Regions from separate parts of the Nostoc sp. UHCC 0302 genome, predicted to be linked through region 2. Evidence: riboswitches for the same ligand, from Rfam matches in the RefSeq annotation. Region 2 holds a riboswitch; the other holds the start of a gene.
The links. Region 2 has a riboswitch for cobalamin ahead of WKK05_RS05345 (NirA family protein). Riboswitches for the same ligand answer to the same signal wherever they lie in the genome.
Positions count from the first base shown of each region.

Region 1: it holds a riboswitch for cobalamin, as region 2 does, so the genes downstream of both, WKK05_RS11445 (DUF1636 family protein) here and WKK05_RS05345 (NirA family protein) in region 2, are expected to answer to the same signal.

Region 1 is NZ_CP151099.1:2,747,225-2,762,322, forward strand. Features, by position in the region: gene WKK05_RS11410 (glycosyltransferase) at 1-447, shown strand, start outside; gene WKK05_RS11415 (hypothetical protein) at 958-1,329, shown strand; gene WKK05_RS11420 (hypothetical protein) at 1,824-2,252, opposite strand; gene WKK05_RS11425 (hypothetical protein) at 2,630-2,974, shown strand; gene WKK05_RS11430 (pentapeptide repeat-containing protein) at 3,032-5,206, shown strand; gene WKK05_RS11435 (hypothetical protein) at 5,364-5,855, shown strand; gene WKK05_RS11440 (SDR family NAD(P)-dependent oxidoreductase) at 6,080-6,844, shown strand; cobalamin riboswitch at 7,017-7,305, shown strand; gene WKK05_RS11445 (DUF1636 family protein) at 7,328-7,753, shown strand; gene WKK05_RS11450 (cobalt-precorrin-6A reductase) at 7,832-8,575, shown strand; gene WKK05_RS11455 (DUF1338 domain-containing protein) at 8,875-9,801, shown strand; gene WKK05_RS11460 (DUF2267 domain-containing protein) at 10,348-10,755, shown strand; gene WKK05_RS11465 (phosphoribosyltransferase) at 10,788-11,453, shown strand; partial or broken gene WKK05_RS11470 (ATP-binding protein) at 11,710-12,585, opposite strand; partial or broken gene WKK05_RS11475 (ISKra4 family transposase) at 12,659-12,938, shown strand; gene WKK05_RS11480 (hypothetical protein) at 13,308-13,559, shown strand; gene WKK05_RS11485 (hypothetical protein) at 13,457-13,690, shown strand; gene WKK05_RS11490 (tetratricopeptide repeat protein) at 14,028-15,098, shown strand, end outside.
Region 2 is NZ_CP151099.1:1,280,858-1,295,955, forward strand. Features, by position in the region: gene WKK05_RS05290 (pentapeptide repeat-containing protein) at 1-548, shown strand, start outside; gene rimJ (ribosomal protein S5-alanine N-acetyltransferase) at 560-1,138, shown strand; gene WKK05_RS05300 (YdiU family protein) at 1,442-2,899, shown strand; gene WKK05_RS05305 (PAP/fibrillin family protein) at 2,938-3,549, opposite strand; gene WKK05_RS05310 (exopolysaccharide biosynthesis protein) at 4,190-4,810, opposite strand; gene WKK05_RS05315 (lipid kinase) at 5,030-5,914, opposite strand; gene WKK05_RS05320 (nitrate ABC transporter ATP-binding protein) at 6,404-7,273, opposite strand; gene WKK05_RS05325 (nitrate ABC transporter ATP-binding protein) at 7,667-9,673, opposite strand; gene ntrB (nitrate ABC transporter permease) at 9,796-10,635, opposite strand; gene WKK05_RS05335 (CmpA/NrtA family ABC transporter substrate-binding protein) at 10,809-12,191, opposite strand; gene WKK05_RS05340 (PEP-CTERM sorting domain-containing protein) at 12,823-13,431, opposite strand; cobalamin riboswitch at 13,640-13,772, shown strand; gene WKK05_RS05345 (NirA family protein) at 13,821-15,098, shown strand, end outside.

The DNA.
Region 1 (15,098 bases), 1.5 Mb from region 2:
CAGTTTTTTCCAGAAGTAAAATACTTGGTAATTGGTCGCGGTGATGATCAACCGCGATTAGCTCAACTAGCTGCATATTTAGGTGTAAGCGATCGCGTTGTCTTCGCTGGTTTCGTTCCTACAGAAAAATTGATGGAACATTATCGCCTTGCTGATGCCTATATTATGCCTTCTCAAGAAGGCTTCGGCATTGTATATCTAGAAGCGATGGCTTGCCAAGTGCCTGTGTTATCAGGTGATGACGATGGTTCTGCTGACCCCTTACAGGATGGTAAACTAGGATGGCGAGTACCACACCGCGATCCTGATGCTGTAGCAGCAGCTTGTATTGAAATACTCAAAGGAGATGACCAGCGTTGTGATGGACAGTGGCTACGAGAGCAGGCGATCGCACTCTTCGGTATGGACGCTTTCCAAAAGCGTTTACAAAAGCTGCTTTTGTCCTAAGTCTAGAGTAATATTTCTTGACTCTTGTACAGACGCGACGCCAGTTGCTACAACGGGGAGCCACTGCGTTGGACGGGGAGTGCAGCCACACGTGCGGTGAAGCAGCCCGATCTTGGGGTCTCCCTAAGTAGAGGGACTGCTGTTAGCGCAGCGTAAAGCCTTCGGCATAGCTTCTCTACGAGACGCTAACGCGAACGCTTAGAGCGAGGCACGAGCGTCACCCGTAAGGGCTTTGTCGCCGTTAGCATCAGCGGTAGCGACGGAGGAGCGTCGTGGACTGCCGTTAGCGTAGCGTAAAGCCTTCGGCATGGCTTCTCTACGAGACGCTAACGCGAACGCTTAGAGCGAGCTTGCGTTCGCGCAGCGTCTCGCAGAGAGCGTCACCCGGAGCGGTTCCCCGGCTTAAAGCAAGTGGCGTGGGAACCCCCACAACGCACTGGCTGATTAATAGCGTCTCTACTGTTGGCTAAACTCGCTATCCTAGAGGGAAAGCAGGACGATATTTAAAAAATGAGCCTTAAGTCATTTCAATTGAATCTTTTGAATCTCCGCCCTTGGCTCACCCTGCTGGCAGTTATTTGGTTGCTGGCTTCATTGGGCTTGGGTTGGTTAGTTAATTCGTTATTAATTATTGTCGGGTTATTGTTGTTAGCACCCGTGATTGCCTTTTTTGGGTTTCGTTGGTGGTTACAACGCAACTTGGTTGCTGATCAATGTCCCGTTTGTACATATGAATTTACAGGTTTAAATAACACTCAGTTACAATGTCCAAGCTGTGGGGAGTCGCTATTAGTAAAAAATAGTCATTTTCAGCGCTTCGCGCCAGAAGGCACAATTGACATCAAAGCAGTCGAAGTGCCAGCAAAATCACTGGAAGATTAGTCAAAAGTCAAGGTGAGCCACTGCGGTCTTCTCCCAAAGGGAGAGGCTAGCGCCTGCCGTAGGATGCCCGTTCGCCTTGGTCTCCTTTAGGAGAAGGGCTGTAGAGGTCTCCCCAAGTGGAGCAAGTGGCGTCAGGCAACTGGCGTTAGCGCAGCGTAAAGCCTTCGGCATAGCTTCTCTACGAGACGCTAACGCGAACGCTTAGAGCGACGCAGGAGCGTCACCCGAAGGGTCTTCTCCTCACGGGAGACGAGACGCCAAAGATGATAGTCGTTTGCCTGGGAAGCGCGAAGGAGCGTCTGGCGTTTCCCTAAGTAGAAGAGCCAGCCGCGTGGGCGGTGAGTCCAGTGCTGCGGGAGGGTTTCCCGGAGTAGGCAACTGGCGTTAGCGCAGCGTTAGCGAGCGTCACCCGAAGGGGTCTCCCGATTTGAGTGGACTGGCGTCAAGTAGCTTTTAAGAGTCAAGATTTGCACATTAGAATTTGGACTTATTAACTATTCTCTTTGTTGCGAAATTGAGAGTTTATAGCTATGCTGTCCTTGGGAATTACCAACAAATAACAAATATTTTCCAGCTTTCCAGTAACCCGAAAGTTCGGGCTTACTTCCAGAGTATTTATCTGCCAGTACGCAGAAGCGTCCACCAGGGCCGTCTATTAATAAAGTTGGCTGTCCCTGACTCTCAACAGTTAATCGTAAGTAAGGTAGTGACTCTGTAACCTGGATAACTTCATTGGGTACAGCAGTAATATTGCCACAGCTACTTTCAACTGATCCCCCAGACATACCAGCTAAGACCAAGGGATCGGGTTTAAAACTACGATTAATTTGTACAGTTGATTTCTGTGCTAGGTTAGCTTCTGTGAGAAGTAAACTAATCACCAAAGTCACGGGAACAAATGTAAATAGCCTCAGCGCCTTCATTTTAATTAATGCTCCCGACTGTTTCTAGAGCAATCATAATTGTTATATATAGTTATAAATTTATAGACGACATCAATCCGGCTTTGTTCCGAAAGGTATCGTATATATCTTTATTGTTTTTACTTAATCGCCATATGAGTAAATATTAAAAAATATCGGGCTGAGAATAAGGACAAATGTCATCCCAGTTTTCTATGCTTGATCACCATTAGGCGATCGCGACCTTTGAAAGACAACAAAATAAAAACATGATTTTTCCTTGCCTACAAAGGTTTCGTACAGCTATGAATTAGCTAAAATCACTAAGACAAGCGTCAAAAATACGATTTGGCTAGCCTGTTATTGAATAAGTGTTCTAGCAGAGGTAGAAAAGATTAATGAATCCCCAAAGAGAAGAAGACTTGCAGCGTCGCCTCCAAAAGCTAGAGGCAGAGATTAATACCTCGCCTGGGGAGGTTTCTCAAGCACAAGAACAAAAACAGACACCCCAGTCGGGGTTTGCTGACTTTAACTTGCACTTAGAGCGAGTTCGGCTTTGGTTCAACAGCTTATCTGGAACGAAAAAGCTGGTGTTTTCTGGTGTGGCAGTAATATTGGGGTTTGCGATCCTGCAAGCAGTCTTTAAACTGGTTGCATCTGTTATTAGTCTGGCAGTGTTGGCATTGTTAGTGTATCTTGGATACAAATTTTTAGTGTCTAATAAGATTCAACGTAAGCAATAGTCTAATTTTTTAACAACGCCAATAGGTATAGAAATTAAAGTCAAAGGAAAGTATGCGATGACGACCCCAATTGTGAGGAGAGGTAGCGATGATTCTAGTCGGTCAAAAGAAACAGGAACAACCAAATCGCTGCCGTTAGCAACTAGGCGATTTGCTGCTTGGGCAGCTGAAATTACACTAGTGGTTACCAGTGGATTGATTCCTTTTGGGCTTGGTGTATATGCCAATTCTAGAAGCGATCTCAACCGCGTACCGCTAAACCCCATGCTAGTAGTAGCAGAAAGAGCGATCGCTAGACCTTTGGCTGTACCTGTCAGCTATGGCATCCGTTACGTGGCATGGCCGACTAATATCTTGTGGACAGTAGCTCTATTTGCACCTGTAACTCTTTCATGGTGGCAATTATATTTACTAGCTAAAACTGGTAGCACAATTCCCAAGCGTCGGTTTCGTGTCCGGGTTGTGAATGAACAAGGAAAACCGCCTGGTTTGGGTGCAGCGGTGGTGCGAGAAGGAGTTGGTCGTTGGAGTGTGCCAATCTCCATCGCCTATCTGCTGTGGCGCTACAGCTTTGCTTTTCCTAATCTAGAGTTGTTCACATTTCTCGCCGTGCTGATGGTACTGGGAGAAAGTATCGGCTCGCAGTCGCGTCGAGGGCGACGTGCACTGCACGATCACTTGGCAGGGACTTACGCCATAGATGCAACTCGCCCCTTAGCGTCCTCAGCTTTGGGTGGTGACAGGCAAAGTCAGCCTAATAGAAGTAATCAACCAGAGGAATGGCAGGAAGGAAATGAGGAACTAGCTACCGCACCAACAGCCACAGAAACCTCCCCATCCCCGAACCTCTGGCGGCGGATACAGCAAAATCCGAATCTAACCTTGTTTGGCGTAGCCTTGGTGAGTATGACTGCTGTGTTAGCTACTTTAATAGGCACTCAAGTGTACATTCAAACCCAGCAAACCCAGCGGACAACCAAGCAAATTCACAGCCAACAGTTTCTCGCACTTGTAAAACAGTTAAGTCCCAACTCTGGCGCTACTAATGAGGAACGCCAGGGTGCAATTCTGGCTATGGGCAGTCTCGATGACCCACAAGCAATCCAGTTTCTTGCGGATCTCCAAGTTAGTGAAACTAACCCTACCCTCCAGGATACAATTCAACAAGCTTTGGCAAGTGCTGGGCCTAAAGCCATCCCAGAATTAAAAAACAAGAATCAGTTTCTCGTTGGTGAACTGGAATCTGCGGGAAGCAAGGCATCCCCAGAACGGGAAGTGCGGCAAAAGCGGCTACAAATGAACCAGCAGACAATCAATAAGATTCTGTCTGTTCATAGCAGTAAAACTAACGAGGGTATTGATCTCAGTCGCGTTCAATTAGGTCAAAGCGGCACAACAGGAAATTCCTTATTCAACTTGGTACTAGACAACGTTGACTTATCAGGAATTAAGTTCAAGTCTGCTAATCTCAACCAAGGCAGTTTTAAAGGTAGCCGCTTCCGTAGTGTGGGTGAAGATGGACGCTGGGATACCTTCGACGATGTAACCGCTGATTTGAGCCAAGCTCAGTTGCAGCAAGCTAATCTCACTGATGCTAACTTGAGCCGCGTCTTAATGAACCGTACCGATTTGAGTCGTGCTACCCTCAACAGAGCCAACTTAGCTGATGCACGTCTATTTGGTGCTAACCTCAGCAGCGCCCAGCTAGTCGGAGCCGATATGCGTGGCGCAGTCTTGGAAAATGCCAGCTTAACAGGAGCTGATTTAGGTGATGCCAAATTGAACGAAGCCAATCTGTATGCTGCTCGTTTAGGTCGTGTGATTGCCATAGGAACACAATTGTCCTATGCCAACTTAACTAAAACCGATTGGCAAGGAGCAGACCTCTCAGGAGCGGATTTAGAACACGCCAATCTCAGCAATGTTAACCTGAGCGCCACTCGTCTGACTGGTGCTGTTTTGCGCTCAGCCCAACTGGAAAATGCCAACTTGCGGAATGCCGACCTCAGCCTAGCAGATTTACGGGGGGCAAATGTAGCAGGAGCTGATTTTCAGGGGACAATTCTCGCCCCTAGCAAACAAGATCCAGCGGATCAATTTGTCCAAACGCCAGATACAGGTTCACAGTCTGCTGTAGTACAAGGAGTTGATTTTTCTCAAGCCAAAAATTTAGATGCCAAACAATTGGCTTACATTTGTACTCAAGGAGGCATTCATCGCCGTTGCCCGTAGAATGGGAGGAGAGCAGGGGGCAGGGGAGCAGGGGGACAAGGAGACAAGGGGGAGATTAACAAAATAATTACTATCTTCTGATTTCTGACTTCTGACTTCTGACTCTCAATCCCTAATGATAAATGACAAAATCTAAGATGGTGTGAGGAGTCGGGTAATGAAACATCTTTTGTATTTGGCTTCAGTGCTAGGAGCTAGTTCAGTTCTGTGTATGGCTATGACTCAAGCAGCACAAGCTCAAGTAGCATATGGTAGCTATATTGGTATAGGGCCAACAGTTGGTATTACTGACGGTATCCAAATCGGGGGGGTTTTAGCCGCCCGCTACAAGGTTCTAGAATCACCGATTTCTTTCCGCGCTCAAGCGTTAATAGGTCGGAATACGGCAGTTGTACCAACGGTTTCTTATGATGTTCCCCTCAACTGGCAAACTGATGCCTACTTGGGAGCTGGGTTGGTATTAGCTGGTGGTGGTGACTCTTCTCCTGTAGGCGACAAAATTAGTTTTGCCTTACAACCCGGAGTTGACTATATAGTGCCAAATAGCAATACGGTTATTTTTGGCAACGCTATCATTGCTTTTGATGCTTACCGTGATAGTGGTAGTACAGCTATTTCTGTGCAAGGTGGTGTTGGTTTGAGATTTTAATTACTGTTTGGCAAGGGTCAAGAATTTTTTACAGTCGATTCCTACTTATCTCAAAATAGGGATTAAGAAGTGGGGAAAAAGATTTTCATGCTTTGTTTTGTCGAAATGGACAGCGACAGTTGTTAAGCAAGGCTGAGGCAAAATTTCCCCATATACTTAATATTCAATATTGTTTAGATTCACCTCTCTTTAGCAGCAAATCCTTGGGGAGTTTATTAGCTATTATGCTCAATTTCAATTTTCCAGGAAAAACTGTGTTGGTTACAGGTGCTTCGCGAGGAATCGGAAAAGCGATCGCAACTGCTTTTGCCCAAGCTGGTGCTACTGTTGCAGTTCATTACCATCAGCAGCAGCAAGTTGCTGAGGAAGTGAGGGAATCTTTGGCAGGTAAAGGTCACATTTTGGTGCAGGCTGATCTTGCTGATGCTTTTGCTGTGGAGCAACTGGTACAGCAAGCGATCGCTCAATTAAAAAAAATAGATGTTTTAGTGAATAACGCTGGTATTTATCAAGAGCATCCCCTTAATCAAACCAGTTATCAAGACTGGCAAGCCGCTTGGCAACAGACTATTGATGTAAACTTACTCGGTGCAGTCAATGTATCTTACTGTGTTGCGAAACACATGATTGAACGCCGTAGCGGACGAATTATTAATGTGACTTCTCGTGGTGCATTTCGGGGCGAGCCTACAGCTACAGCTTACGCAGCTAGTAAAGCCGGTCTGAATGCCTTTAGCCAGTCTCTCGCGCAGCATTTAGCTCCCCATAACATTTTTGTGACGGCCGTAGCTCCTGGTTGGGTAGCAACTGATATGACTCGTGCTATTTTGGAAAGTCCTGCGGGTGAAGCAATTCGTCAGCAAAGCCCTTTAAATCGTGTAGCTTCTCCAGAGGATGTGGCGCATACCGTTCTTTTCCTAGCTTCTGAGGGTGCTGAATATCTCACGGGTACTATTGTAGATGTGAATGGAGCCAGTTATTTGCGGTGAAGAGGACGTGGGACGCAAAGAGAGGAAGGCAGGGGAGCAGGAGGAGCAGGGGAAGCAGAGGGAGCAGGGGAAGCAGGAGAGAGAGGGATAATAACTACTGACAAATGACCGATGACCGATGACAAATAACCAATTCCCAATGACTCAACTCTTCCTAGAAGACACTAGTGTATGATCAAAAAGGTTATTCGGTTCTGGTGGGGATCAGCCACTAGAGGTAACGGGGAAAGTTCGGTGTGAATCCGGCGCTGTCCCGCAACTGTGAACCATTTTGAGATTTGAGTTAGCGAAATAATATCAATTCTCTATGAAAATGCACTTAGATATTTATTAAACGAAGCGTAAAATACGCCAAGGAAGAAGAGTAATAATTAAGTGCAATTTTACGGAAAATTGGTAGAAGTAATTCAAAATCTTAAATTGAGTGAGTCAGGATGCCCACCGAAGTAGACTGAATCGGTTTTACATATCTGCGAGGTACAGATGACTGCTCTTAATTCCTTTAGTATCGCCGCTCATACTCTATTTGTTTGTAAAACCTGTGCTAGCGTTTGGCAAGATGGAAAACGCTTAGGTGAAAGTGGTGGTGAAAAATTACTACAGCAGCTTCAGCACCTTGCACAAGATTGGGAGTTAAGAGAAGAATTCCCAATTCAGGAAGTTGAATGTATGAGTGCTTGTAATCGTTCATGTGTCGTCGCCTTTGCTGCTAAAGGTAAATTAACATATCTCTTTGGCGATTTAGCTGTTGATTGCAGTGCAGCTGCTGTGCTGGAGTGTGCTAGTAAATACTATGCCCACTCTGATGGTTTACTGCCTTGGTCAGAGCGACCTGAACCTCTGAAAAAGGGGATTTTGGCAAAGATTCCATCTTTATCTGTAGAGAAAGTTAGCACGATAGAAATTTAATCATCCGTCAAGGAAGCAGAGAGAAATCTAAGCTAAGGCTTTTGCATAGCTTTAGTAGAACGCAGAGAAAACATTATGATGCGTGTGTTGATTCTGGGTGGGACGGGAGATGCCGCAGAACTGGCTGCCAGAGTGGCGACTATCCAAGGAGTAGAGGCAATCACATCTTTAGCAGGCCGCACCAGCGAGCCATCACTGCCGCTAGGCGATCTGCGAATTGGAAGCTTCGGTGGTGTCGCTGGACTGGCTAACTACCTTCATCAAATGAAAATCGACTTACTAATTGATGCTACCCATCCTTTTGCTAGCCAGATTTCTTTCAACGCAGCAGCTGCTGCCACCAAAGCCGGAGTATCCCGCCTGATGTTGATCCGTCCCACTTGGGAGAAATCCAGTGACGATCGCTGGATTGAAGTTGACAGTGTTGCAGCCGCAGCCGCAGTTTTGCAAAAAGAGTCACAACGGGTGTTTTTGACAATTGGTAGGCAAGAACTTGCCGCCTTCGCACACTTAAAGGAAATTTGGTTTCTGATGCGGATGATTGAACCGCCTGATCATGATGCTTTGGTTCCACCAGGGATAATATTGTGCGATCGCGGCCCTTTTTCCCTGAACAATGAGCGAGAAATCCTGATTCACCACAAAATTGACACCATTGTCAGCAAAAATAGTGGCGGTGATGCAACTTATGCCAAGATTCTTGCGGCGCGGGAACTTGGAATGCAAGTTGTAATGGTAAGTCGTCCCGCGACACCAGAAGGAGAGCAAGTCACAGATATTAATGCTGCTTTAGCATGGTTAGTTAAAAAATTGCATACATAAATCCGACTTTTTATTTTATTTGTTATAAATATTTATAAAAATGGTGGCGTTGCTGAATTTGAGTATGAAAGTCAAAAATTCAATCTCTCAAACTCTTATTCTCTGTGCCTCTGCGGCTCTGCGTGATACAAATTCATATCTTTACCCAGCAATGCCAAAATGCCATAACCTACGGTTATTGAGAATGATGCAAGATATTAGTAGACCATCTCTAAGCTCTCGTTAAATTAGAATTTTTATCGATTCAAAAGTTGATTATCAATTATTGCAAAGTATAAATAAATTTATACAAATAACTTATGAGACCTGAAGTTGCTATTCATTTGTGGGAATTGCTTTGGCAAGAATACAGCGCCAGAGTCAGCCATGCCCGTACCTATCAGCAAATGATTAATCTTGCGGGTGGGACTGTCGCTAATGACCACATTGCCTTCCGCTCTTTGCGTCTATTAGTAGATAGCCCACAGGACCAACTTAGCTTGGGAATTGATTACCTTGGACAACTTGTTGAAGCTTTGGGTTACGTGGTGGCCGGAGAGTATACTTTTGCTCAAACGCATCTGTACGCCCGTCATTATCGTCATCCTCAGCAAGAAGAATTTAACTTGCCAAAGTTGTTTATCAGCGAGTTGATTGTAGATGAATTACCTGCTAGGGTTGTCGAACTGATTTCTAAAACCGTATCTTTAAACAGATGCGAATTAACCTATCCCCTAACTTCGCTTTTAAAACAAGAGGGGAACACTCAAAGTATTGCTCAACAGCTCCAAAAAGTCTTCACCCGCCCTTGGCAACCTCCACAGCATTCTGTAGTCGAAGAGGTAAATCAGGTGACTCAGTATGGTGCTTGGGTATTGCTGCATGGTTACGCAGTCAACCACTTCACCGGCTATGTCAACCGCCAAAACACATCCGCGTACCCAGATATAGATACTACTGCTCGTGGTTTGGCTAACCTGGGTGTACCGATGAAAGTAGAAATCGAAGGAAATGTGGCTTGTGGTTTGCGTCAAACAGCAACTCAAGCAGTAACCGAGATGGTAATAGTTTTAGATGATATTACTGGCGCAGAAATTCAAATTCCTTGGACTTACGCCTATTATGAAATTGCCCAGCGCTATCAAGTGGAAGTAGTACCAGGAAAGCAGATGCTTTTTGATGCTTTTTTAGGAAGTAATGCCCAACAATTATTTGAAATGACTCGTATATCTAATATCAATTCGTAATTCTTGAGGCAGTAAGGTCTTCCCAAAGGGAGAGGGGGCCTCACCAGACTTTCTTCTCCTGGCAAAGACCAAGGCAAACCGATTCACAGTCGTCTGACGTTACTTTTTAAGGGCGGGGGAACCCTCCGAAATTCTGATTCGAGGCTAACAGGACTCAGCGCGATCGCACATCTTTGTGTTGCAGAAAAAAAATCAACTTGATTTACGTAAGATGTAAAAATTAGGGCGATTTAGACTAATTCATCCATTAGGTAGATTTGGAGATTGGAGATGTCGCCCCGTAAGTCAGAGGACACGAAATTTGTAACTTTCTAAGATCAGTCCAGAAGAGTAAAAAAGTGGCAAAAATTGATTACTGAGATTAATAGACTTCTTGCACCAATAACTTTTGCAATCTTTTTGAGAATGGGCTAATGAAAAATTCTATACCCTTGCTTTGATCTCCAATCTCCAGAAGGTAGGGTCTTTGAGTTTATCTTTTTACTTCTTCTGCAAAAAGTTTAGTGACCAGAACAAGTCAAACATCAAGACAAATCTGGAGGAAAAATGCAACACGATGAGTTTATTGGACAGGTGCAAAATCGCGCTCACCTGAGTTCACGGGGAGATGCAGAAGTTGCAACCCGTGCGACTTTAGAAACCCTAGCTGAACGCCTAGCCGGACGTGAGCCTTTCAACGCCGCTGCTCAGCTTCCAAGAGGCATTGCACAATATTTACAACACGAATACGCAGGCTCTGGAACACGTTTCTCACTAGATGAATTTTTTCAGCTAGTTAGTCAACGAGAAGGTATAGAGCTTCCAGATGCTATTCATCATGCTCGTGTGGTCATTGAGGTATTAACTGAGGCAGTTAGCCCTGGTGAAATTAGTGATATTCGCTCTCAATTGCCATCAGACTTTGATCCATTGTTTGAGGCAGGAAGCCAAGGGCGAATGCGTGTAAATACTTAATTTTTCTGAGAAACTATCAGGAGCGTCACACCATGCGATTTAAAAACCGAAGTTTAGCGGGTCAATCTTTGGCTAAGGAGTTAGAAACTTATGCTAATCGTTCAGATGTGTTGGTATTAGGGCTGCCAAGAGGTGGCGTACCCGTAGCCTTTGAAGTTGCCAAAGCGCTAAATGCTCCCTTAAATATTCTTGTGGTACGTAAACTGGGTGTACCCGATCAAGAAGAGTTAGCAATGGGAGCGATCGCCTCCGGTGGTGTGCGGATACTCAATGAAAGTATTATTAGCGAGATCAATATCTCCGATGAAGTCATTGCCAGGATTGCAGTTCAGGAAGAACGGGAACTAGAGCGACGGGAACGGCTGTATCGGGGCGATCGCCCTGATACAGATTTACAGGGACGCACCGTAATCTTGGTAGATGATGGTTTGGCAACAGGTGCAACTATGTGGGCTGCTGTGGTAGCTGTGCAAAAACAGCAACCTGCTCGGATTGTTATTGCTGTACCAATCGCCGCACCCGAAACTTGCAAACTGTTGGCAAATGAGGTAGATGAAGTCGTTTGTATTTCGACACCCAGCCCCTTCTATAGTGTCGGTTCCTGGTATGAAGATTTTCCTCAAACCACTGATGAAGAAGTTCACAACCTACTTGCAAAAGCTGCAAATAACTATCAACCATTATCCCTTGGCATTTAGAACTACCAAGATTGATTTTTTACAGCAGATTTCAAGTTGGTGCAGTACACAAACTAGCTCTCAAAGCTAGGTAGAAAGATTGTTTTACTTCTGAATTCTGCTGTATGTTGAATTGGAGGAAGTAGCTCCATGAATCTACAAGTCTATGAATTGAAACAAACTGCATCCCAACTACTGGCTGCGATGCTATCTAACCCTCACATTTATGCCCAAGTCAGTAGTGAGGGGGGTTACGGACAGATGGAACAGCAACTGATTATTGTGGCTGTTGAGATGGCTGAAAGCTTAATTGAGCATATCGAAAATGCTCATCCGCAGAGTGAACGGGAAGTGAATGAGAAGAATTGATGCAAATTGCTGTAATTAAGCAATAACCTTTGACAGGTATGAAAATCGTAAATTCTGTGCATTGACCAATCTCAGATTCCACAATGATTTGACCACCATGTTTTTCTACCACAATTTGACGAGCGATCGCGAGTCCCAAACCCGTACCTTTACCTACACTTTTGGTCGTAAATAGATGGTCGAAAACTCTCTGTTTTACAGCTTCAGTTATCCCCATACTATTATCAGCAATACAAATTCTGACGTGGCTATCTTCCAGAGCCATTCTAACTGTGATCCAATTAGGATTAGCTTGAATCTGTAGAAAAGTACGTCCCTGATTGGATTCTTCCAGTGCATCAATAGCATTAGCTAGCAGATTCATAAATACTTGATTTAGTTGTCCTGGGAAGCATTCAACCTGGGGTAAATTACCCTATTCAGTAATCACTTCAATTGCCGGACGGGTTTCATTTGGTTTGAGGCGATGCTTCAAAATTAAGATGGCGCTATCAATACCGTCGTGAATATTAAAAGCTACTTTGTAGTCTTGATCTGCCCGTGAAAATGTTCTTAAGCTGGTGCTAATATCACGGATGTGGTTAATTCCCAATTTCATTGATGCAATTAGCTTTGGCAAATCTTCCTTTACATATTCTAAATCAATTGTTTCTATTTCATCTGCAATAATTGCACCTGGCTGAGGATATTGTTGTTGATATAAATCAAGTAAATTAAATATGTCTTGGAGGTAATCTAATGCTGGAAAAATATTTCCGGCAATAAAGCCTACAGGATTATTAATGGGAGCATCCCAGTTTTTTGCAAAGAGGGCGAAAATCAGTCAGGATAATTAAGATGAGTGTATTTACCTACCAATGACCCTAGAACAAAAGCAAGCCCTCCAAGAACATATTCAAGCGATCGCTAAAATATTGTACGAAGACACGTCACCAGAAAGGCTAACCAGTCTTGCAGGAATAAAACAAGCAGTGCGGAGTCAAATGCTTTGATCACGTAATGCCAGAAGTAGGGGTTTTTTTATCGAAACGGTTACAGGCACAAGTGCAGGGTATCGACGACGAATGAAAAGTATTTTGGGAGAATTGTCAATCACAAGTAAAAGCGCAGAAATTGGAAGTCCCTTCTAGCAATCAATGTATGTTTTACTAACTATTTGGTCTGCATCATAAGACTTGCAGTTTCACAGCCTCCCCATCCGGCGTATAAAAATTTCTGCCCGACATTGCAACCACAATTTTCTCTTTCCTTGTCTATTCAAATGGTGCAATTACATAACTATTTCACCTGTGCCACAAGAGGCTTTAGTAACAAATACTCCCTTTGGTACTTTATTCTTACTTGTTTGGAGTGCTTCGCTGCGTTAATCTGACGGCGATGCACTGAGTCGGTCGTTGTGTTGCGCTCCCATTCAATTCTGGCTCCTGACTCACCTCGGCTATGCTCGGTGACCACCTGACGAATGTATTCTTTATTATTAAAGAAGTAGAGCCATTTTATTAGCCAATGCCCAGCAAGATAATTGAAGTCCGAGAGTACACCGTCAGAGCGCATAAGCGTGAGATCCACACCCGCGTTTTTAACTTTATTTGCCAGCAGTGCCAAGAACCAACGCAAAGAGAAACCTTTGGCCCGCGACCGCTCTACTGTGAAAAATGCCGCGCACCCCATTCCCCCAAGAAATCAACAGTAGTGCCGATCCAGAAACGAAAGCCCAGAGCGATGAACTACAAAAGTGGGAAAGGTATAGCGGGGTAATTTCTTGTTTTGAGATAGGGGCGATAAGCTCTCGCTTAAGCATAAAGGCGATCGCTTGGAACTATGTGACTAAATCCTTGCTCAAGTGCTGTTGTTGCGTTGTGTTTGATTACCAACATCATTTATTTTGAAGATTCTGTTCCTGAAAAATCTGCTGTGCCTCTTAGCCAATAAGGGAAGAAGGCAATTACAGTTTTTTTTGACCCAGCAGTGTCAAAGTAGCTGAGTCAACTAGTGCTGGAGAAAGACACTACAGTTCCGGCTCTACTGGCGGGAGCTTTAAATAAATTATTTGAGGAATAGGGAAAAGTCCGCTCGCTTAATTAATCCTCGGCTGTGTGCCAATTAATTTATTTAGGCTAACTTTTCTGTAATTAATTAGGGTATTTTAGTAAAATCGTCCCATTTGGGGAATTTTACTAACTCTTGCTGTATCTCTTACAGGTACTTCTCCCTCATATTAATTAAATGAAATTTTATTATTCACTTGTGCCAGCGTTAATTGGTGTGTCAGTTGCTTTTGTGCAACCCCAAAACGCTTTTGCACTTTCCTCAGTAGAAGTTGGGAAAGTTGCCAAAGCTATTACTGTAGAAATTTCTAATCCTAATGGCTCAGGCACTGGAGTCATTATTAAACGAGAAGGTAATACTTACACCATTCTCACTGCCAAGCACGTTGTCGAAGCTCAAGCTCAATACGAAATCGTGACTCCAGAGGGAACGCATTACCCACTTAATTACAGCACTGTTAAAAAGCTGCCTTCGGTTGATTTAGCTGTTATGCAATTTACCAGTAACCAAAGTTATCCTGTTGCCAAAGTCGGCAACTCCGACTCGTCAACAGAAGGTGCAACTGTTTATGTAGCTGGTTTTCCACAAATCAGTGCTGCCATTTCTACCTCAATTTATAACTTCACTGATGGGCGGATTACAGCTAATGCCTCCAAACCTCTGCGTGATGGCTATGCATTGGTCTACAGTAATGACACGTTGGCAGGGATGAGTGGCGGCCCGGTGTTGAATGACCAAGGGGAACTTATAGGAATTCATGGTCGAAGCGACACGACAGAGAACTATAAAATCTCTGATAAAAATCCCAACGTGATTATCAAGACTGGCTTTAATTTAGGCATTCCAATTAATACCTTTTTAAGAGTTTCATCTCAAGCTGAAGTAAATGTAGGCGTTAATCCTCCTAGCAAACCCATAGCTACAGCACCGAAAGCTGACGACTTCTTTATTCAGGGTGTAGATAAATATTTACAAGCAGATTATCAAGGAGCTAGTGCAGATTTTACTCAAGCAATTCGCCTCAATGCTAACTATGCTTCTGCTTACCTGTGGCGTGGAGATGCCAGAAATAATCTTAGAGAGAAAGACGAGGCAATCGCAGCAGATTACCAAAAAGCCGCAAACCTGTTTTTTGCTCAAGGAAATAAAGCTGATGGCTACAGAAGCAAAGGTGATGCTCTGCGAATTTTAAAAAACTATCAAGCAGCAATTACTGCTTTCACTGAAGCAATTAAACTCAATAGTAAA
Region 2 (15,098 bases):
TGGGAAATTTCACATACGGATTAAGCCAACCAATATACCAATTGTCAGGATTAGCAGGTAATTTTGATGTAACTGTTGATTATCATCGTCAAGCTATTTTAACCGATTACCTAAAGATGATGACGCAGGTAATTTCCGAAGAAAATTCTAAACAAATTAAAGACAAATCACCAATTTTTCGGGCAATGACTCAGACGACCTTACAAGAGCTAGACTCAAAACGCAAACGTTATATTATCATGTTTTTGCAAGATACAGGTTTATTACAAATCTCATCAAGAAAGCAACCATCTTTACTTTTGGGAGCAAATCTTGTCGGTGCTAACCTACAAGGTATAAGTTTAAGGTCTGCAAACTTACAAGGTACTAATCTAGCTGGTGCAGATTTGCGTGGTACAGACTTACGGGACGTGAATTTTACTAATGCTAACCTGAATAAATCCTGCTATAATAGCCTAACTATTTTTGACAAAGAATTTCAGCCCAGCGCCGTAGGGATGAGAGAAGTTACAAAATCCCAAGAATGTGCCTGGAACACATCCCGTTAATGATGTAGTCTATGAAATCAGAACTGCCACTAATTACTAGCGATCGCCTATTATTACGAGTAGCAATCCAAGAAGATATACCCCAAATTGTCAAATACTTCACAGAGAACAAAACCTATCTTACTCCATTTTACCCACGTTGGGCTGAGAGTTTTTTTACTGAAGAGTATTGGCAGTATCAAATAGAGAACAGCTTTCTAGAATTTATTAATGACCAATCATTAAAATTATTTATTTGTACTAAAAAAGCTCCAAGTAAAATTATTGGAACTATCAACTTTAGTAATTTTATTCAAGGTGCTGCTCATTTTTGCTACGTAGGATATAGCCTTGCTGAGTCCAAGCAAGGCAAAGGTTATATGACAGAAGCATTAAAAGTAGCTACTGATTATGTATTTCAAGAATTAAATCTTCACCGGATTATGGCTAATTATATGCCCCACAATCGGCGAAGTGGTAATGTACTTAAAAGGCTCGGTTTTGTTGTTGAAGGATATGCTAGAGACTATTTGTTGATTAATGGACAATGGGAAGATCATATTCTTACAAGTCTGACAAATCCTAAGTGGCAAGCAGACAAATATTCTTGATAATAATTGAAAATTAAGAAATTTTTTAATATTTGGACATCTTGTAAAAGTCTTAATTTGAGACTTTTTCTCTGCGCCTCTGTCTTGGAAAGTTGAGGGCGGCTCTGCCGACTTATAGACACCCGTAGATGCGCTTTGCGCGGCTTAAGGAAGGATAACAGGCGTGGAAATTCCCTATAAAAGCGGACTCGTTCACCATACAGCTTCCTCTAAATCCAGAATTTTGCTATATGAGTTACTTTATGCGTCTATGGTGGCGCTAGAGGTAGTATTAAGGGAAGAATGAATTAAGCTTTGCTCGTAATGACTCTGGCTGAAACTCCAAACGACAAGAATTCTAGCAATCCTTTTCTTACCCTCAACTACGAACCAGCCTTAGAATCTCTAGGCGATGACTACTACGACGAAGTTGCAGCGGCAGAATTTCCCCAACACCTCCTACGTTGGCGCAACGATGAATTGCTACCCATTTTGGGGCTAGACCCCCAAGCAGTCACAGACGAAGATTTCATCACAGCCTTTGGCAAATTTGAAGGGCGCAAACCCTTATTAGCGCTACGTTACCACGGCTATCAATTTGGTGAATATAATCGGCAGTTGGGTGATGGCAGAGGCTTTCTCTATGGGCAAGTACGCGCCACTAATGGCGAATTATACGACTTTGGCACAAAAGGTTCTGGTAGGACGCCCTACTCCCGTGGTGGCGACGGTATGCTCACACTTAAAGGCGGCGTGCGGGAAGTTTTGGCAGCAGAAGCCCTGCACTACTTGGGTGTACGTACCTCCCGCTGTCTAACGATGATTGAAACAGGTTTATCCCTTTGGCGAGGCGATGAACCTTCACCTACACGCTCATCTGTGATGATCAGGATGAGCAGTTCTCATATTCGGTTTGGCACGTTTGAGCGCCTGCACTATTTCCAGCGCCCAGATTTGATTCAAAAGCTATTAAATCACGTAATTGAGCAGTATTACCAAGACTTAAGCACTGAAAAAGATAAATATGCCCTGTTTTACGCCCAATTAGTTAAACGGATTGCCGAATTAGTAGCACAGTGGATGGCTGCTGGCTTTTGTCATGCAGTCCTCAATACTGACAATATGTCGATTACGGGGGAAAGTTTTGACTATGGCCCTTATGCGTTTATCCCTACTTATGACCCTTATTTTATAGCTGCGTATTTTGACTATTATGGACGCTATTCTTACAGCTATCAACCAAGCATTTGCAAGTTGAATTTAGAAATGCTCCAAGAACCTTTAAAGTCGATTATTGATCAAGGTGATTTGGAGGCTGGATTAGCCAGATTTGATGAGTACTATCAAGCTGAATACAGGTCTTTGATGTTGAAAAAGTTGGGGTTTAAAGAGTTACAACATCCACAAACAGAAGAACTTGTGAATTTAACGCTTGATTTTTTACAAGATAGCCAAATAGGTTATCACCAGTTCTTTTATGAAATGGCTCGCACTTTTTCATCCAAATGGCGAGATGAACCAGCTTTTGTGCTGAATGCTTCAGATATTGTGCCAGTACCAGGAGCTTCAGCAATTTTTGATAATTGGTGCATACTGTACCATAAAATTTTGAATGATTTTGACCTCAGCAGTATTGATGGAATTGCTCAAACATTGGCTGATCATAATCCGAAAACTGTATTATTAAGGCCTGTAATTGAATCTATTTGGGAAGCGATCGCCCAAGAAGATAATTGGCAACCTTTCAATGATTTAGTGAAGCAAATTCAGTCTAGGCAATAGTTTTGGCTTTATTTACGAGTAAGGAGACTCTGATCTTTTTACTCGTATCGCAGTAGCACATACAAATTTTTTTGATTACCACGCATGAGGCGAAAATTTTCGTCTAAATAGGTAATATCTGTCCAGCCATTAAAGGAAAGTGTTGATTCCAAAGGCAACTGATTCTCGACTCCTAAAGCCTTACGAAAACTAGAGTCAGTCAAATCATTGCTTACGCTTTTAACGGATGTTTCTAGAAAATCAATATTGAGACGTTTAGAATCTTCTACTGTGTAACGCCCTTTAACTATAGTAATACCATTAATACCAGAACCTAGAGTAAATTCAATTAGGTTATTGTATTGCTGAGTATCTGTATAAACTTCTTGAAAGATACCAGTAACGCTGATACCTACATTCGGTAGTTTACCAAAAGAAACACGTTGCAGAGTAGTTTCTCGTTCTAAGCCAAATGTACTGTACAAAAGCCGCCAGCGCCCTTGAATCAATTCAAGATGGTTTGTTGGTTCAGTAGTAGGATTTACAGCCTCAAGCGATCGCGCTAATGTCTCGATTTGCTCCTTGGCTGTGGGAGTATAGTTAAACCCAATGTCACTAGCTTCTGAAATAGAAATCAGTTCTTGTTTGAGATTTATCAATTCGCCAACCATAAACTATGCACCTTAACTGAACTGTATTGAACAGTATTGTACTTTACACGATTTGTAGATTTAAGTGAACGGTATTGAGTTGTAATCTGAATTAAATCAATATATTTTTTTACTACAAAGTGCTAAAAGTTGGGAGTATAAGAAGGACAAAAGGGTTTAACATCATCGAATGAATAAAAAAAGCGTTGTCTTTTGCTCGTGGCTGTGCATCAACGTTTTTTTCAATTCTTCCTGATGCAGCGAGAACTCAGACGGATATATAGATAGTAGATGCACCTTAATTAAACCACAGCCCCCAGTCTTGGACTGGAGGCTTTTTTTTTTACAAGTTATTCATTTTTCAATGTTTGTAATTTTGTCCTAAAAACAATTTTGTTAAAAGTCGAATTTGTCCTGATGCTATGAAAACTAAAGCGGATCAATAAATGGTAGATGCACCTTAATAAATTATTGCCTTCAGCTTTTGGCTGGAGGCTTTTTTATATCAAGTTGTAATTCCTAGCATTTATAAATTAGTGATATATAAAAAACTTTTGTAAAAACTCAAATTTTCCGGATTTAGCCGTATTTAAAGTGGATCAATAAATGGTAGATGCACCCTAAAAAATTATTGCCCTCAGTCTTTGGCTGGGGGCTTTTCTTATCTAAATATAGATGGGAGCCAACTGGGAGCTAACCATAGAGCATAACCAATAAATGTAAATAGTAAGGTAATTAAGGCAGTGATAAAGTAGCTGATACAAATCAGTAAACCATCTGATTCGATGGTGGCAACTGCTAAAAGTAAAATGCCTACAGTGGGAATAGGATTAGTAAAGGGAACTGGTGACATTAGTAATAGTGTCAACCAAGATATACAAAGTCCATTGATGCGCCAAATCAAAGGATTATCGGCTATTTTGGCTAACCTGGGACGGGCAATTTTCTCTAATATTTTAGTGAGACGGCGCAGGTTTTGTAACAGTAACTGGGCAAACGGGCGAGGGAATTTGTAGTTGGCAATTCTTTTAGGTAGCCAAGGCGATCGCCTACCTAAAACCATCTGTATTGATAATATCAGGCTAGCAGCACCAAAAGGGCCAGCTAATCCTGGTGGCATGGGAAACAAAAAAGGCAAAACTAATAATACAATTACTAAGCTAAATCCTCGTTCGGAGGTTTCTGCCAGAATATCACCTAGAGTCAGAGGCTCTTGTGCTAGGCGTTGCAGCAGGGACTTAATATCTTGAGAAAATCTCAGATGTGTTTGGCGGGAGTTCATGGAAGTTGCTACAGTACCCAGCTTCACCTAACTAAATTAATGTGAATATAAATACAAGTGTAGCCAAAACTAATCCTTAAAATATCAGATTTTTATTAGGTAAGTTAGGAGAGTGAAGGGAGGAGATGGAGAATAAATAATTAATAACTTTGACTCTTGTACAAACGCGTAGACGCTCGAAGAGCAGCTTCTCGTAAGAGTATAATCGCGTCTCTACTCCTAGCTTCTGTCTTCGGGCGGTACTAAAACAGTTACAGCTTTAGGTATCACCCGGAAATGAGCAGGAGTGTAAGCAGTGATTTCACCATCGGTATTTATAGGACGCGGTTTACGGGTATAAACTTCTATATTTTGACCTTGAAGGGCGCGGACACTTTGCGAATGTATGTGGTGTCCTTGTCGCATTGCAGGTAGTAATAGTATGGTCTGCCACCAATGCTTAATCTCTAAACTATAAAGATCCAGTCTTTGATCGTCTATTGTGGCATCAGGAGCTACTGCCATGCCGCCGCCATAATAACGACCATTCCCTATAGCAATTTGTACGGTTTTTACACGAACTGATTGGCCGTTAATTACAATTTCTGCACTAAACGGTCGCGCTTCCCAAATTACTTGCAATGCAGTAGCGGCGTAAGCGAATATTCCCCAACGGCGTTTAACTTCTTTAGTAAGTCGCTGGGTGATTTTCACACTCAGTCCCAGACTAGCAACGTTGAAAAAGTGTTTGCCGTTTACCCACCCCAAATCAATGCGTCGCAATTCTCCGTGGGCAATAATTTTGCAAGCTTCAGATAGGGAGTTGGGGATTCCTAAAGTTCTCGCTAGGTCGTTAGCAGTTCCTAAAGGTAAGATTCCCAAAGGCAGTTGAGTATCAACTAAAGCATCAACTGCGGCATTGAGAGTACCATCTCCACCGCCAACGATTACTAAGTCAACTTGATCTTGGTAGCGAAGTATGACTTCAGAAAGATGTTTGGGGTCTTCAGTTGACTCCTCAACTAATTCAAAACCGAGTGTTTCAAGATAATGAATCGCTTCCGATAGACCCTTTTCCCCTTGGCGGGCATGAGGATTTACTAGCAGCAGTGCGCGGCAACTCATGGGTAGCCCCTTTTGTAGTTCATGTGTCAAATTATTCACATCTATCTATATATTATGCTTGCAGTTTACTATCAGAAAGTGCCTAAGCTGTAATGGCAGTTTCCAATAATTTAATTTATAGCAGTACTAAATGATTTGTGATATCTTTTCTTGGTTTTCTTAACGTCCTGAACGATTGGTTAAATCAGTAATTTTTACAACTTACTGTAGGGTGGATTAAGCGCATATTTCGATATAATTTGTCATAAAAAACATTTCTTATCGATGTTAAATCGATTCTCTAAAATAGGACACTGGGTTAAATCAGGCAAGGAATTGCGCTTAAGCGCTACTACAAACGATGTGTTGCTTTCATTTAGAGAATTAGTATTATATGTAAAAAAAAGAGTTTGACTGTGATTTTTTTTATAGATAAAAAAAAGCAAAAGGTAAAAAATGTCAATTTTTACCTTTTGCCATTGTGCTAACGTTTGTAAAATTGAAAAGCTGTTAGTTTACATCATCGTGAGCAAAGCGATTAAAGAGGAAATCTAGTGCATAATTACGCAGTTGGTAGTATTGTGGGTCTTCCATGATTCGGGCGCGATCGCGTGGACGAGAAAAAGGAATTTCCATAACTTCGCCAATTTTTGCATGAGGCCCATTAGTCATCATTACTAATTTGTCTGCTAAAAATAATGCCTCATCGATGTCGTGGGTAATCATTAGCACTGTGCAGCGATTCTCATTCCAAATTTTGAGCAATTCTTCTTGTAATTCTTCTTTGGTAATGGCATCCAAAGCCCCAAAGGGTTCATCTAGAATTAAGACTTTGGGACGAATCGCCAAAGCACGGGCGATAGAAACCCTTTGTCTCATACCGCCTGACATTTGCATTGGTTTCTTTTCCATCGCGTCAGCTAGTCCCACCATTGCCAGATGATCTCGTGTGATCGCTCTTTTCTCAGCTTGTGGCTTGTTGGGATAAACGGCGTTAACAGCTAAATAAATATTTTCAAAAGCAGTCCGCCAAGGTAGCAAAGCATAGTTTTGAAAGACAACCATCCTGTCTGGGCCGGGTTTGGTGATTGGCTGTCCTTCTAGCAGTACTTGCCCGGAGGTAGGAAAGTTGAAACCCGATACCATATTTAACAAGGTGGATTTACCACAGCCAGAGTGACCGATGACACAAATAAATTCGCCCTGGTCTACGTTGAGGTTAACACCGTCGAGTACAGTGAAGGGGCCGTTTTTTGTGGCATATACTTTAGAAACATCTTTAATCTCTAGGAAAGGCTGGAGTCTGCTGGTTGCAGCGGCTAATGGTTTTCCTTGTAAGTCTGTAGCAATGTTGGTAGCTATCCAGTTATGGTTTTGCATGGCGATTTGGGGATTGGGTATTGGGGGCTGGGGACTGGGGCGTGTTTTCAAACTACTTGTTTAGCTTCTTAACTTTTTAGATCCCCCCAACCCCCCTTAAAAAGAGGGGGGCTAAGAGTCTTTTAAAGTCCCCCTTTTTAAGGGGAGGCAGCGCGGTCTTCTCCCAAAGGGAGAGGCTAGCGCCAAGGGGGTTTCCCTCATGAGCGACTGGCGTGGATTTAGGGGGATCTAAGACTTTGAAAACACGCTATAGGGATTAGAGAATTGGGGACTCGGACGCTCAAATACTCGCTATCGCTGCGACCTGTTAAAGTTCCGAAGCTCATTAATGAAGCTCAAAGCCTCATTAATGATGTGCTACTTCTTCCACTACCTCTTTCTCTCACCATTTTTTTATGAGGCGAGTTTTCTTCTTGGTGCATCAAGAACAACTTCCGCCACCGAGAAATCACGCTTAATCTGCAAGCTGTTAAGATAGGCGATCGGATCATCCGCATTAAAGGGAGTACCATCAAACAGCTTGATGGGTTGACGAATGTAGCTAATATCTAAACCTAATTCTCGTGCTGCGGTACTGAAGACACGAACTCGGCATACTCGTTCCACAACTTCCACCCAATTTCTGGGGAAGGGAGTGTCACCCCAACGCGCCAATTGACTCATAATCCAAATTTGTTCTGTGCGACTGGGGCGGTTGATGGCAGACTCAGAATAAAACTGGTGATGGGCATAGTCCCGCAACGGATGGTCTAAGTCACAGGTGAGACTATCTGGATCTTCGAGTTGAATGTACTCTAAATCAGTGCTGACGTAATCTCGCCCTGCTAAAATTTGGCGAATTTCTTGGGCATTTTCGGGATTTGCACAGTACTGACAAGCTTCTAGCAAAGCTTTAGTCAAGGCGATATGTGTATTTGGATAATTTTCTGCCCAATCTTCTCGCACACCAAGAACTTTACCGGGGTGTCCTAACCAAACTTCTAAGTCGGTAGCGATGGTAAAGCCGACATTTTCCACAGCAGCGCGGTAATTCCAAGGTTCACCTACGCAGTAACCATCAATACTTCCGGCTTTTAGGTCAGCTACCATCTGTGCTGGGGGAATGGTCTTCATATCCACATCGCTGTCGGGGTCAATACCACCAGCAGCTAGCCAGTAACGCAGTAGCAAATTGTGCATAGATGCGGGATGCACTACCCCCATTGTGTGCCTTTGCTCACGGGTGTGAAGCAGGTATCTTTTGAAATCTGATAAAGTGTGTACACCTTGGTCATAAAAGCGTTTTGCTAAGGTGATGGCGTTGCCGTTGCGAGTCATGGTGAGGGCAGTGACAACAGGCAATGGTTGGTTATTATGCCCTCCTAATGTTAACCACATGGGCATCCCCGAAGGCATTTGAGCCGCATCCAAATAACCGCCACTTATGCCATCTTCTATACCCCGCCAGCTACTTTCCCGCACGAGGTTAACTTCATCTAAACCATGCTTGGTAAAGAAACCTTTTTCTTTGGCAACAGCTAACGGGGCGCAAGCAGTCAGCGGCAAAAAGCCAATTTCTAAATTAACTTTTTCCAATCCATGACGAGCAATATCCGCAGTTTTCCGCGCCCGAATTTTCTTGATGCGTTTCTGCTGATTGAGGAAGTAAATCATCTCACTTCGCAAGCTGTAATAGCTGGGATGTTCTACAACTTCCATCCGCTTGCGGGGTCTGGGAATATCGACTTCTAAAATGTCCCCAATTTTGGATTCGGGGCCATTAGTTAACATGACAATTCGGTCAGATAACAGCACCGCTTCATCAACATCATGGGTAACCATCACAGCAGTGACTTGATTTTCTTCGCAAATTTGCATGAGTTGTTCTTGCAAATTACCGCGTGTGAGTGCATCCAATGCACCGAAGGGTTCATCTAATAGTAGCAACTTGGGGCGAATTGCTAAAGCGCGAGCGATCGCAACTCGCTGTTTTTGCCCACCTGATAACATTCCCGGCTGTTTATCAGCATGGGGACGCAAGCCCACCATATTAATATGTTTTTCGACAATAGCTTTGCGTTCAGCAGCTGGTAACCCATTCATTACCGAATCCACAGCCAGGGCAATATTTTCTCTAACTGTCCGCCAGGGTAGTAGCGAATAATTTTGAAACACCACCATCCTATCTGGGCCAGGTTTGGTGATTTTTTGTCCTTCTAAAGTCACAAGGCCTTCACTGGGTAAATCCAGACCAGCAATCATATTTAATAAAGTGGATTTACCGCAACCGGAGTGACCGATTAGAGAGACGAATTCTCCTTTTTTAATCTGGAGGTCAATTCCTTTGAGGGCGATATATTTGCCACCACCAGTTAATTCAAAAACTTTGTCAATTTGGTCAACAGCAACGAACATACTCATTTGTCCTTTGTCATTAGTCCTTTGTCATTAGTCTTTTGTCTTTCGCCATTAGCCCTTAGTACGTGGTCATTAGTCCTTAGCTTTCTACAAATGACCAATGACTAATGACTAATGACTAATGACTATTTTTGCTCTGCTGGTAAAATCTTGTTTTGAAGCCAACCCATCATTTTATCTAGCACCAACCCAACAACGCCGATATAAATTAGAGCTAGAATCACTTCGCTGACGTTGTTATTTTGATAGGCATCCCAGATAAAAAAGCCGATTCCGACAATACCGGACATGACGATTTCTGCCGCGATAATTGCTAACCAAGCTAAACCGATCGCAATTCTCAAACCGGTAAAAATGTAAGGTAAAGCGGAAGGAATCAGAATATTAAGGAAATATTCTTTGCGGCTAAGTTGCAGGACTTTGGCAACGTTGTTGTAATCTTGAGGAATTTGGGTAACGCCGACAGCAGTGTTAATTAAGATGGGCCAAATAGCGGTGATGAAGATTACGAATAAGGCAGCTGGTTCGTTTTGTCGTAAGGCTGCTAAAGAAATAGGAACCCAAGCTAAAGGTGGTACAGTCCGCAATAGTTGAAAGATGGGATCTAAAGCTTTAGACATGGTTCTGTTGACGCCAATCAAAATACCTAAGCCAATTCCAACGATTGCAGCTAAGGTATAACTGATGGCGACTCGTTGTAAACTGGCGAGAATCTGCCAAAATAGACCTTTATCAATGCCACCTCGGTCATAAAATGGCCAAAAAATTAATACCCAGGTATCTTGAATAACTTGTATTGGGCCTGGTAATGTTGCACCGGGAGTCAAAGCGAACAGTTGCCACAGAATGAGGAAGATGGCGATCGCGATCGCTGGCGGTATCAAGTCAGGAAATTGCTTCTGGAGACTGGATATAAAACTGTTATTAAATCTAGGGGTTACAGGGCGTTTTTGGGCGAGTGTCATAGACTGTATTCTCCAGAAAATTCATTATTCGTCATCAACCATTCCAACTTGGAATTTTATTGACTCTTGTACAGACGCGATTCATCGCATCTCTACTCTTGACTCTTGTACAGACGCAATTCATCGCATCTCTACTCTTGACTCTTGTACAGACGCGATTCATCGCGTCTCTACTAAACATTAACTTTCTTAATTTTGAGACTCTTGAGATATTCTTCTGGCTTTTCGGGGTTAAATTTGATGCCATCAAAAAATTCCTCTACACCGCGAGATGTATTTGTCGGAATATCAGCAGCAGCGATACCAGCTTCTTTAGCAGCTGCTTTCCAAATATCTTCGCGGTTGACTTTATTGATTAGTTCTTTAGCTTTAGCAGCATTATTAGCGATATAATCTTGTGGTAAAAATCCCCAGCGAACGTTCTCGACTATAAACCATAAGTCATGACTTTTATAGGGATAAGAAACATTGCCTTTTCCATCTTTCCAGTAATAAGCTGCCATTGATTTATCATCAATTTTGCGTCCGTCTCCCATGTCATACTTACCTTGATATGGATCAGCAAGAATTTCAGGTGAGGGAAGATTAAAATAATTTCGTCCAGCCAGAATTTGCGCTGCTTCTTTACGGTTATCAAAATTATCCAGCCATTGCTGTGCTTCTATAATGCCTTTGAGTATTGCTTTCGTTGCTTTGGGATTTTTATCAACCCAGTCGGCTCTCATGGCAAAGTATTCTTCAGGATGATTCTTCCAAATCTCTGCGGTTAATGCTGCTAGGTAGCCAATTTTGTCTTGCACAAGACGATATGGCCAGGGGTCGCCTGTGCTGAAGGCATCCATTGTTCCTGTTTTCATATTGGCGACAGTTTGAGCCGCAGGTACTGTAAGCAGCTTGACATCTGCATCAGGATCTATCCCACCAGCAGCTAACCAGTAGCGAATCCATAAATCTTGGTTGACATGGGGGAAGGTAAATGCAGCGGTGAAAGGTGTTGAAGATTTGAGTTGGGTTAACACAGACTTAGCACCAGCAAGCTGCAAACTGATACCTTTACCTTGGTGCTTGTTGGCGATCGCAATTCCGTTACCATGTGTAATTAGCTGACACAGCACATACATAGGAATTTTTTGATTGCCTTTGGTAATTAAACCTTCTGTAATTAAATGCGGCATTGGCATTTGCCATTGACCGCCATCAATACCACCACCCGTAGAACTAATTTCTACATTGTCCCGTGCTGAACCCCAAGAAGCTTGTTTAGAAAGATCAACATCAGTCATCCCATACTTAGCAAAAAAGCCTTTTTCTTGAGCAATAATTAAAGGAGCAGCTTCCACAATCGGGATATATCCCAGCTTGACTTTCGTAGTTTCTGGTTTTTGCTCAGGGCTAATATTGGCAACTGTTTGAGCCGTTGGAGCGGCTTTAGAGTTATTACCTGTAAGGTTTTCAGGAGGATTTCCTAAACAGCCTTTAAGAAACACAGCACCCGCAGATGCTCCGGCAGTTAAGATAAATTTACGGCGAGAAATTTGATTTAAAAATTCTGTCATAAAATCTCCTTCAAAATGAATTTTATTGTTTTTAGCAACGACAAATTAGGCAAGGAAAAATAGATTTTTCTTGCATCATCAATGGGTATATCAAGCTATAACAGTCGCGCCAATTCAACCTTTAGTTGGAGAACAAGCAGTATCAACTGTCTTTAATTAGCTTGATGACGTATGTTAATTGATTGAAGTCTACCGAGTAGGTAACTTTTTCTTGTTGAAATTAGTTTACTTGCTTTTAAATCAAAGTGGTTAACTATAAAAGGGAAATTATTAAATAAATATTAGATTGCAGGTATAAGTAAAAGTTTATATATCGCAGTCAATTGTCTAAGCAAGTGCTATTGGATAGTAATAAATCTATAATTCATATAATATTTTATTTATCGTTACATCTGTAAGTGGTAAACATTAACACCAAAAAGTCAAAGACAAACACAAAGTTTTTACCTTTTCCTTTTAAATAATCGGAATATTTTTATCAGACTATTTGCTGAACGCCGCAGCTAGACTGCTTTTTAAAGAAGTCTGTATCTTGTTGATCACGAATCATTTAAGATTGCTATGGTAACCATTCATGATAGAAGAGATAAGATTTTTAACAGTGGTGCATATACTAACTTAATTCGTTAGTTTAGATGGTAATCTTTTTTTTCATTGCCACAACCAAGCCAAGCGCCGTCAGGCTACCCAGAATATCAGCAGGTTCTGGTACAGGAGTGAATACTGCGTAGGTTTCAGAAGAGTCGTCGCTGATCACGTTGTAATTCCCATACCAATAATTATCAAATGGTTGCTCATTAGGAGGAGAGTCAGGATCATAAATATAATTTCCTTCGTCACCATCAACGGAATAAGAACCATCAAATTCTTTGAAACGAAAAGGGATAAAATAGCTTCTCGATAACACCCCAGCATTAAACGGTGATATGTATCCGGGGATAGGCATTAATTGATTTAATGCTTGGTTAATTGCGTCTGATGGTGGAGAACCGCCAAATAGGTCGCTATTGAGCATCGTGGGATATAAGCTGTTAGGCTCAGGTACATCGTACACAGAGCGAAATCTACCATACACAAAACTTACATTGTATGTTGAGTCATTGACCACCACGCTTGAGACACTCGTAATATTTCCTTGGTTGTCAAGGTTAACAGTAGCTGCTTGAGCTTGCAATGCAACACTCACCCAGGTTACAGCATAAGCTGCAATCGCAACACCGAATTGAGTTATTTGTTTCATTTAATTAGCACTCTACTTTTATGTGATAATACGGTATGAAAACTACTTTATAATGTTTATAACTGCCGCAAACAAGCAAGCTTCATATATTAATTTTTATAAAGTCTTCATGTTCGCATATTCTTTGCTCGATTCAAATTGAAGCGATAACTTAATTGATGTGAATGTTTAAGTTACTAAATAATTAAGTTAAAAAAAATATTCTCCAGCAGTCTGGCTGCCTTCTCGTGCTACATTACTAAAGCTTGGAGTGGGGAAACTCCGGTGAAATTCCGGGACTGTGCCGCAGCTGTGATGGGATTACCCAAGTCAGAATGCCAACTCAAGCTATGTCTTTAAGGCACACTCACCATCTACTCCCTGCGTAACACGGGGAAGGAGTTATAGCTTTGCTGTCTGGATTTGCCAGTTGTCCTGGCTTGTTTTACGCTACATCTGCCGCAGATGGTATATTATCTCGTCTGAGAATACCTGGTGGAATTTTGACTAGCGAACAGTGCCGTGCGATCGCAGATATAGCAAACCAGTATGGAGGCGGCTATGTGGATGTGACTAATCGAGCTAATCTGCAAGTCCGCGAAATTCGTACAGGCATAAATACTGAAGTTCTCCAGCAGCTACAGGATATCGGATTGGGTTCTCGTAGTGCTGTTGTAGACCACATTCGTAATATCATGACGAGTCCAACTGCTGGTATCGACCCGCAGGAATTGATTGATACTCGCCCTTTTGTGCAAAGTTGGGATGAGTACATAACTACACATCCAGTACTTGCGGGACTACCTGCAAAATTTAGCGTTTGCTTTGATGGTGGCGGGGCAGTATCGGTGTGCGATCGCCTAAATGATATCACCTTTGTTGCTGTCTTAATTGATGCTAAAGTTTACTTCCGCCTTCATCTGAGTGTCGGCGAGAAGGGAGAACCACCCAACGATATGGGAATTGTATTGTCACCAGACGAATGCTTACCTGTTTTGGCAGCTTTAGCAAATGTCTACCTGGATTATCTCAACACTATTACTAAGCGTAAGCCACGGCTGCGAGAGTTATTGAATACTTTGGGTTGTGAAAATTATCTCCAAGAAGTTGAGCAACGTTTAGCTTTTCCCTTGGCGAGGATGGGGAGGGAAAAGTGTCAAAATCAAATCGGAAATAAAAACCTAACTCCTTCCTTACAAGAGAAGGGGGAGAAGTTAGATGCTAAATATCAACATATAGGTATTCATCCCCAGCGTCAGCAAGATTTATTCTATATTGGTGTTGTCTTACCCCTCGGTCGATTAGAGAGTCGGCAGATGCGAGGTTTGGCTGATTTGACAGAAAAATACGGTAGTGGCACTCTCAGGCTAACGCCTTGGCAAAATTTGCTATTAACAGATATTCCCCAGCAATGTTTGGCTGATGTCCAGAGTGAACTTGCGTTGTTAAATTTAGATTCCTCAGCAACCAACATCAAAAGTGCATTGGTTGCCTGTTCTGGCAACAAGGGTTGTGCCTCTGCTGCTACGGATACCAAGGGTCATGCATTGATATTAGCAGAGTATCTCAAAGCTCATCTGTCTCTGGATAGCCCAGTAAATATCCACTTCAGCGGTTGTGAAAAATCTTGCGCTCAGCATACTAAGAGTGATATCGCCCTAATTGGTGTCAGCGTTGAGGTGGAAAAG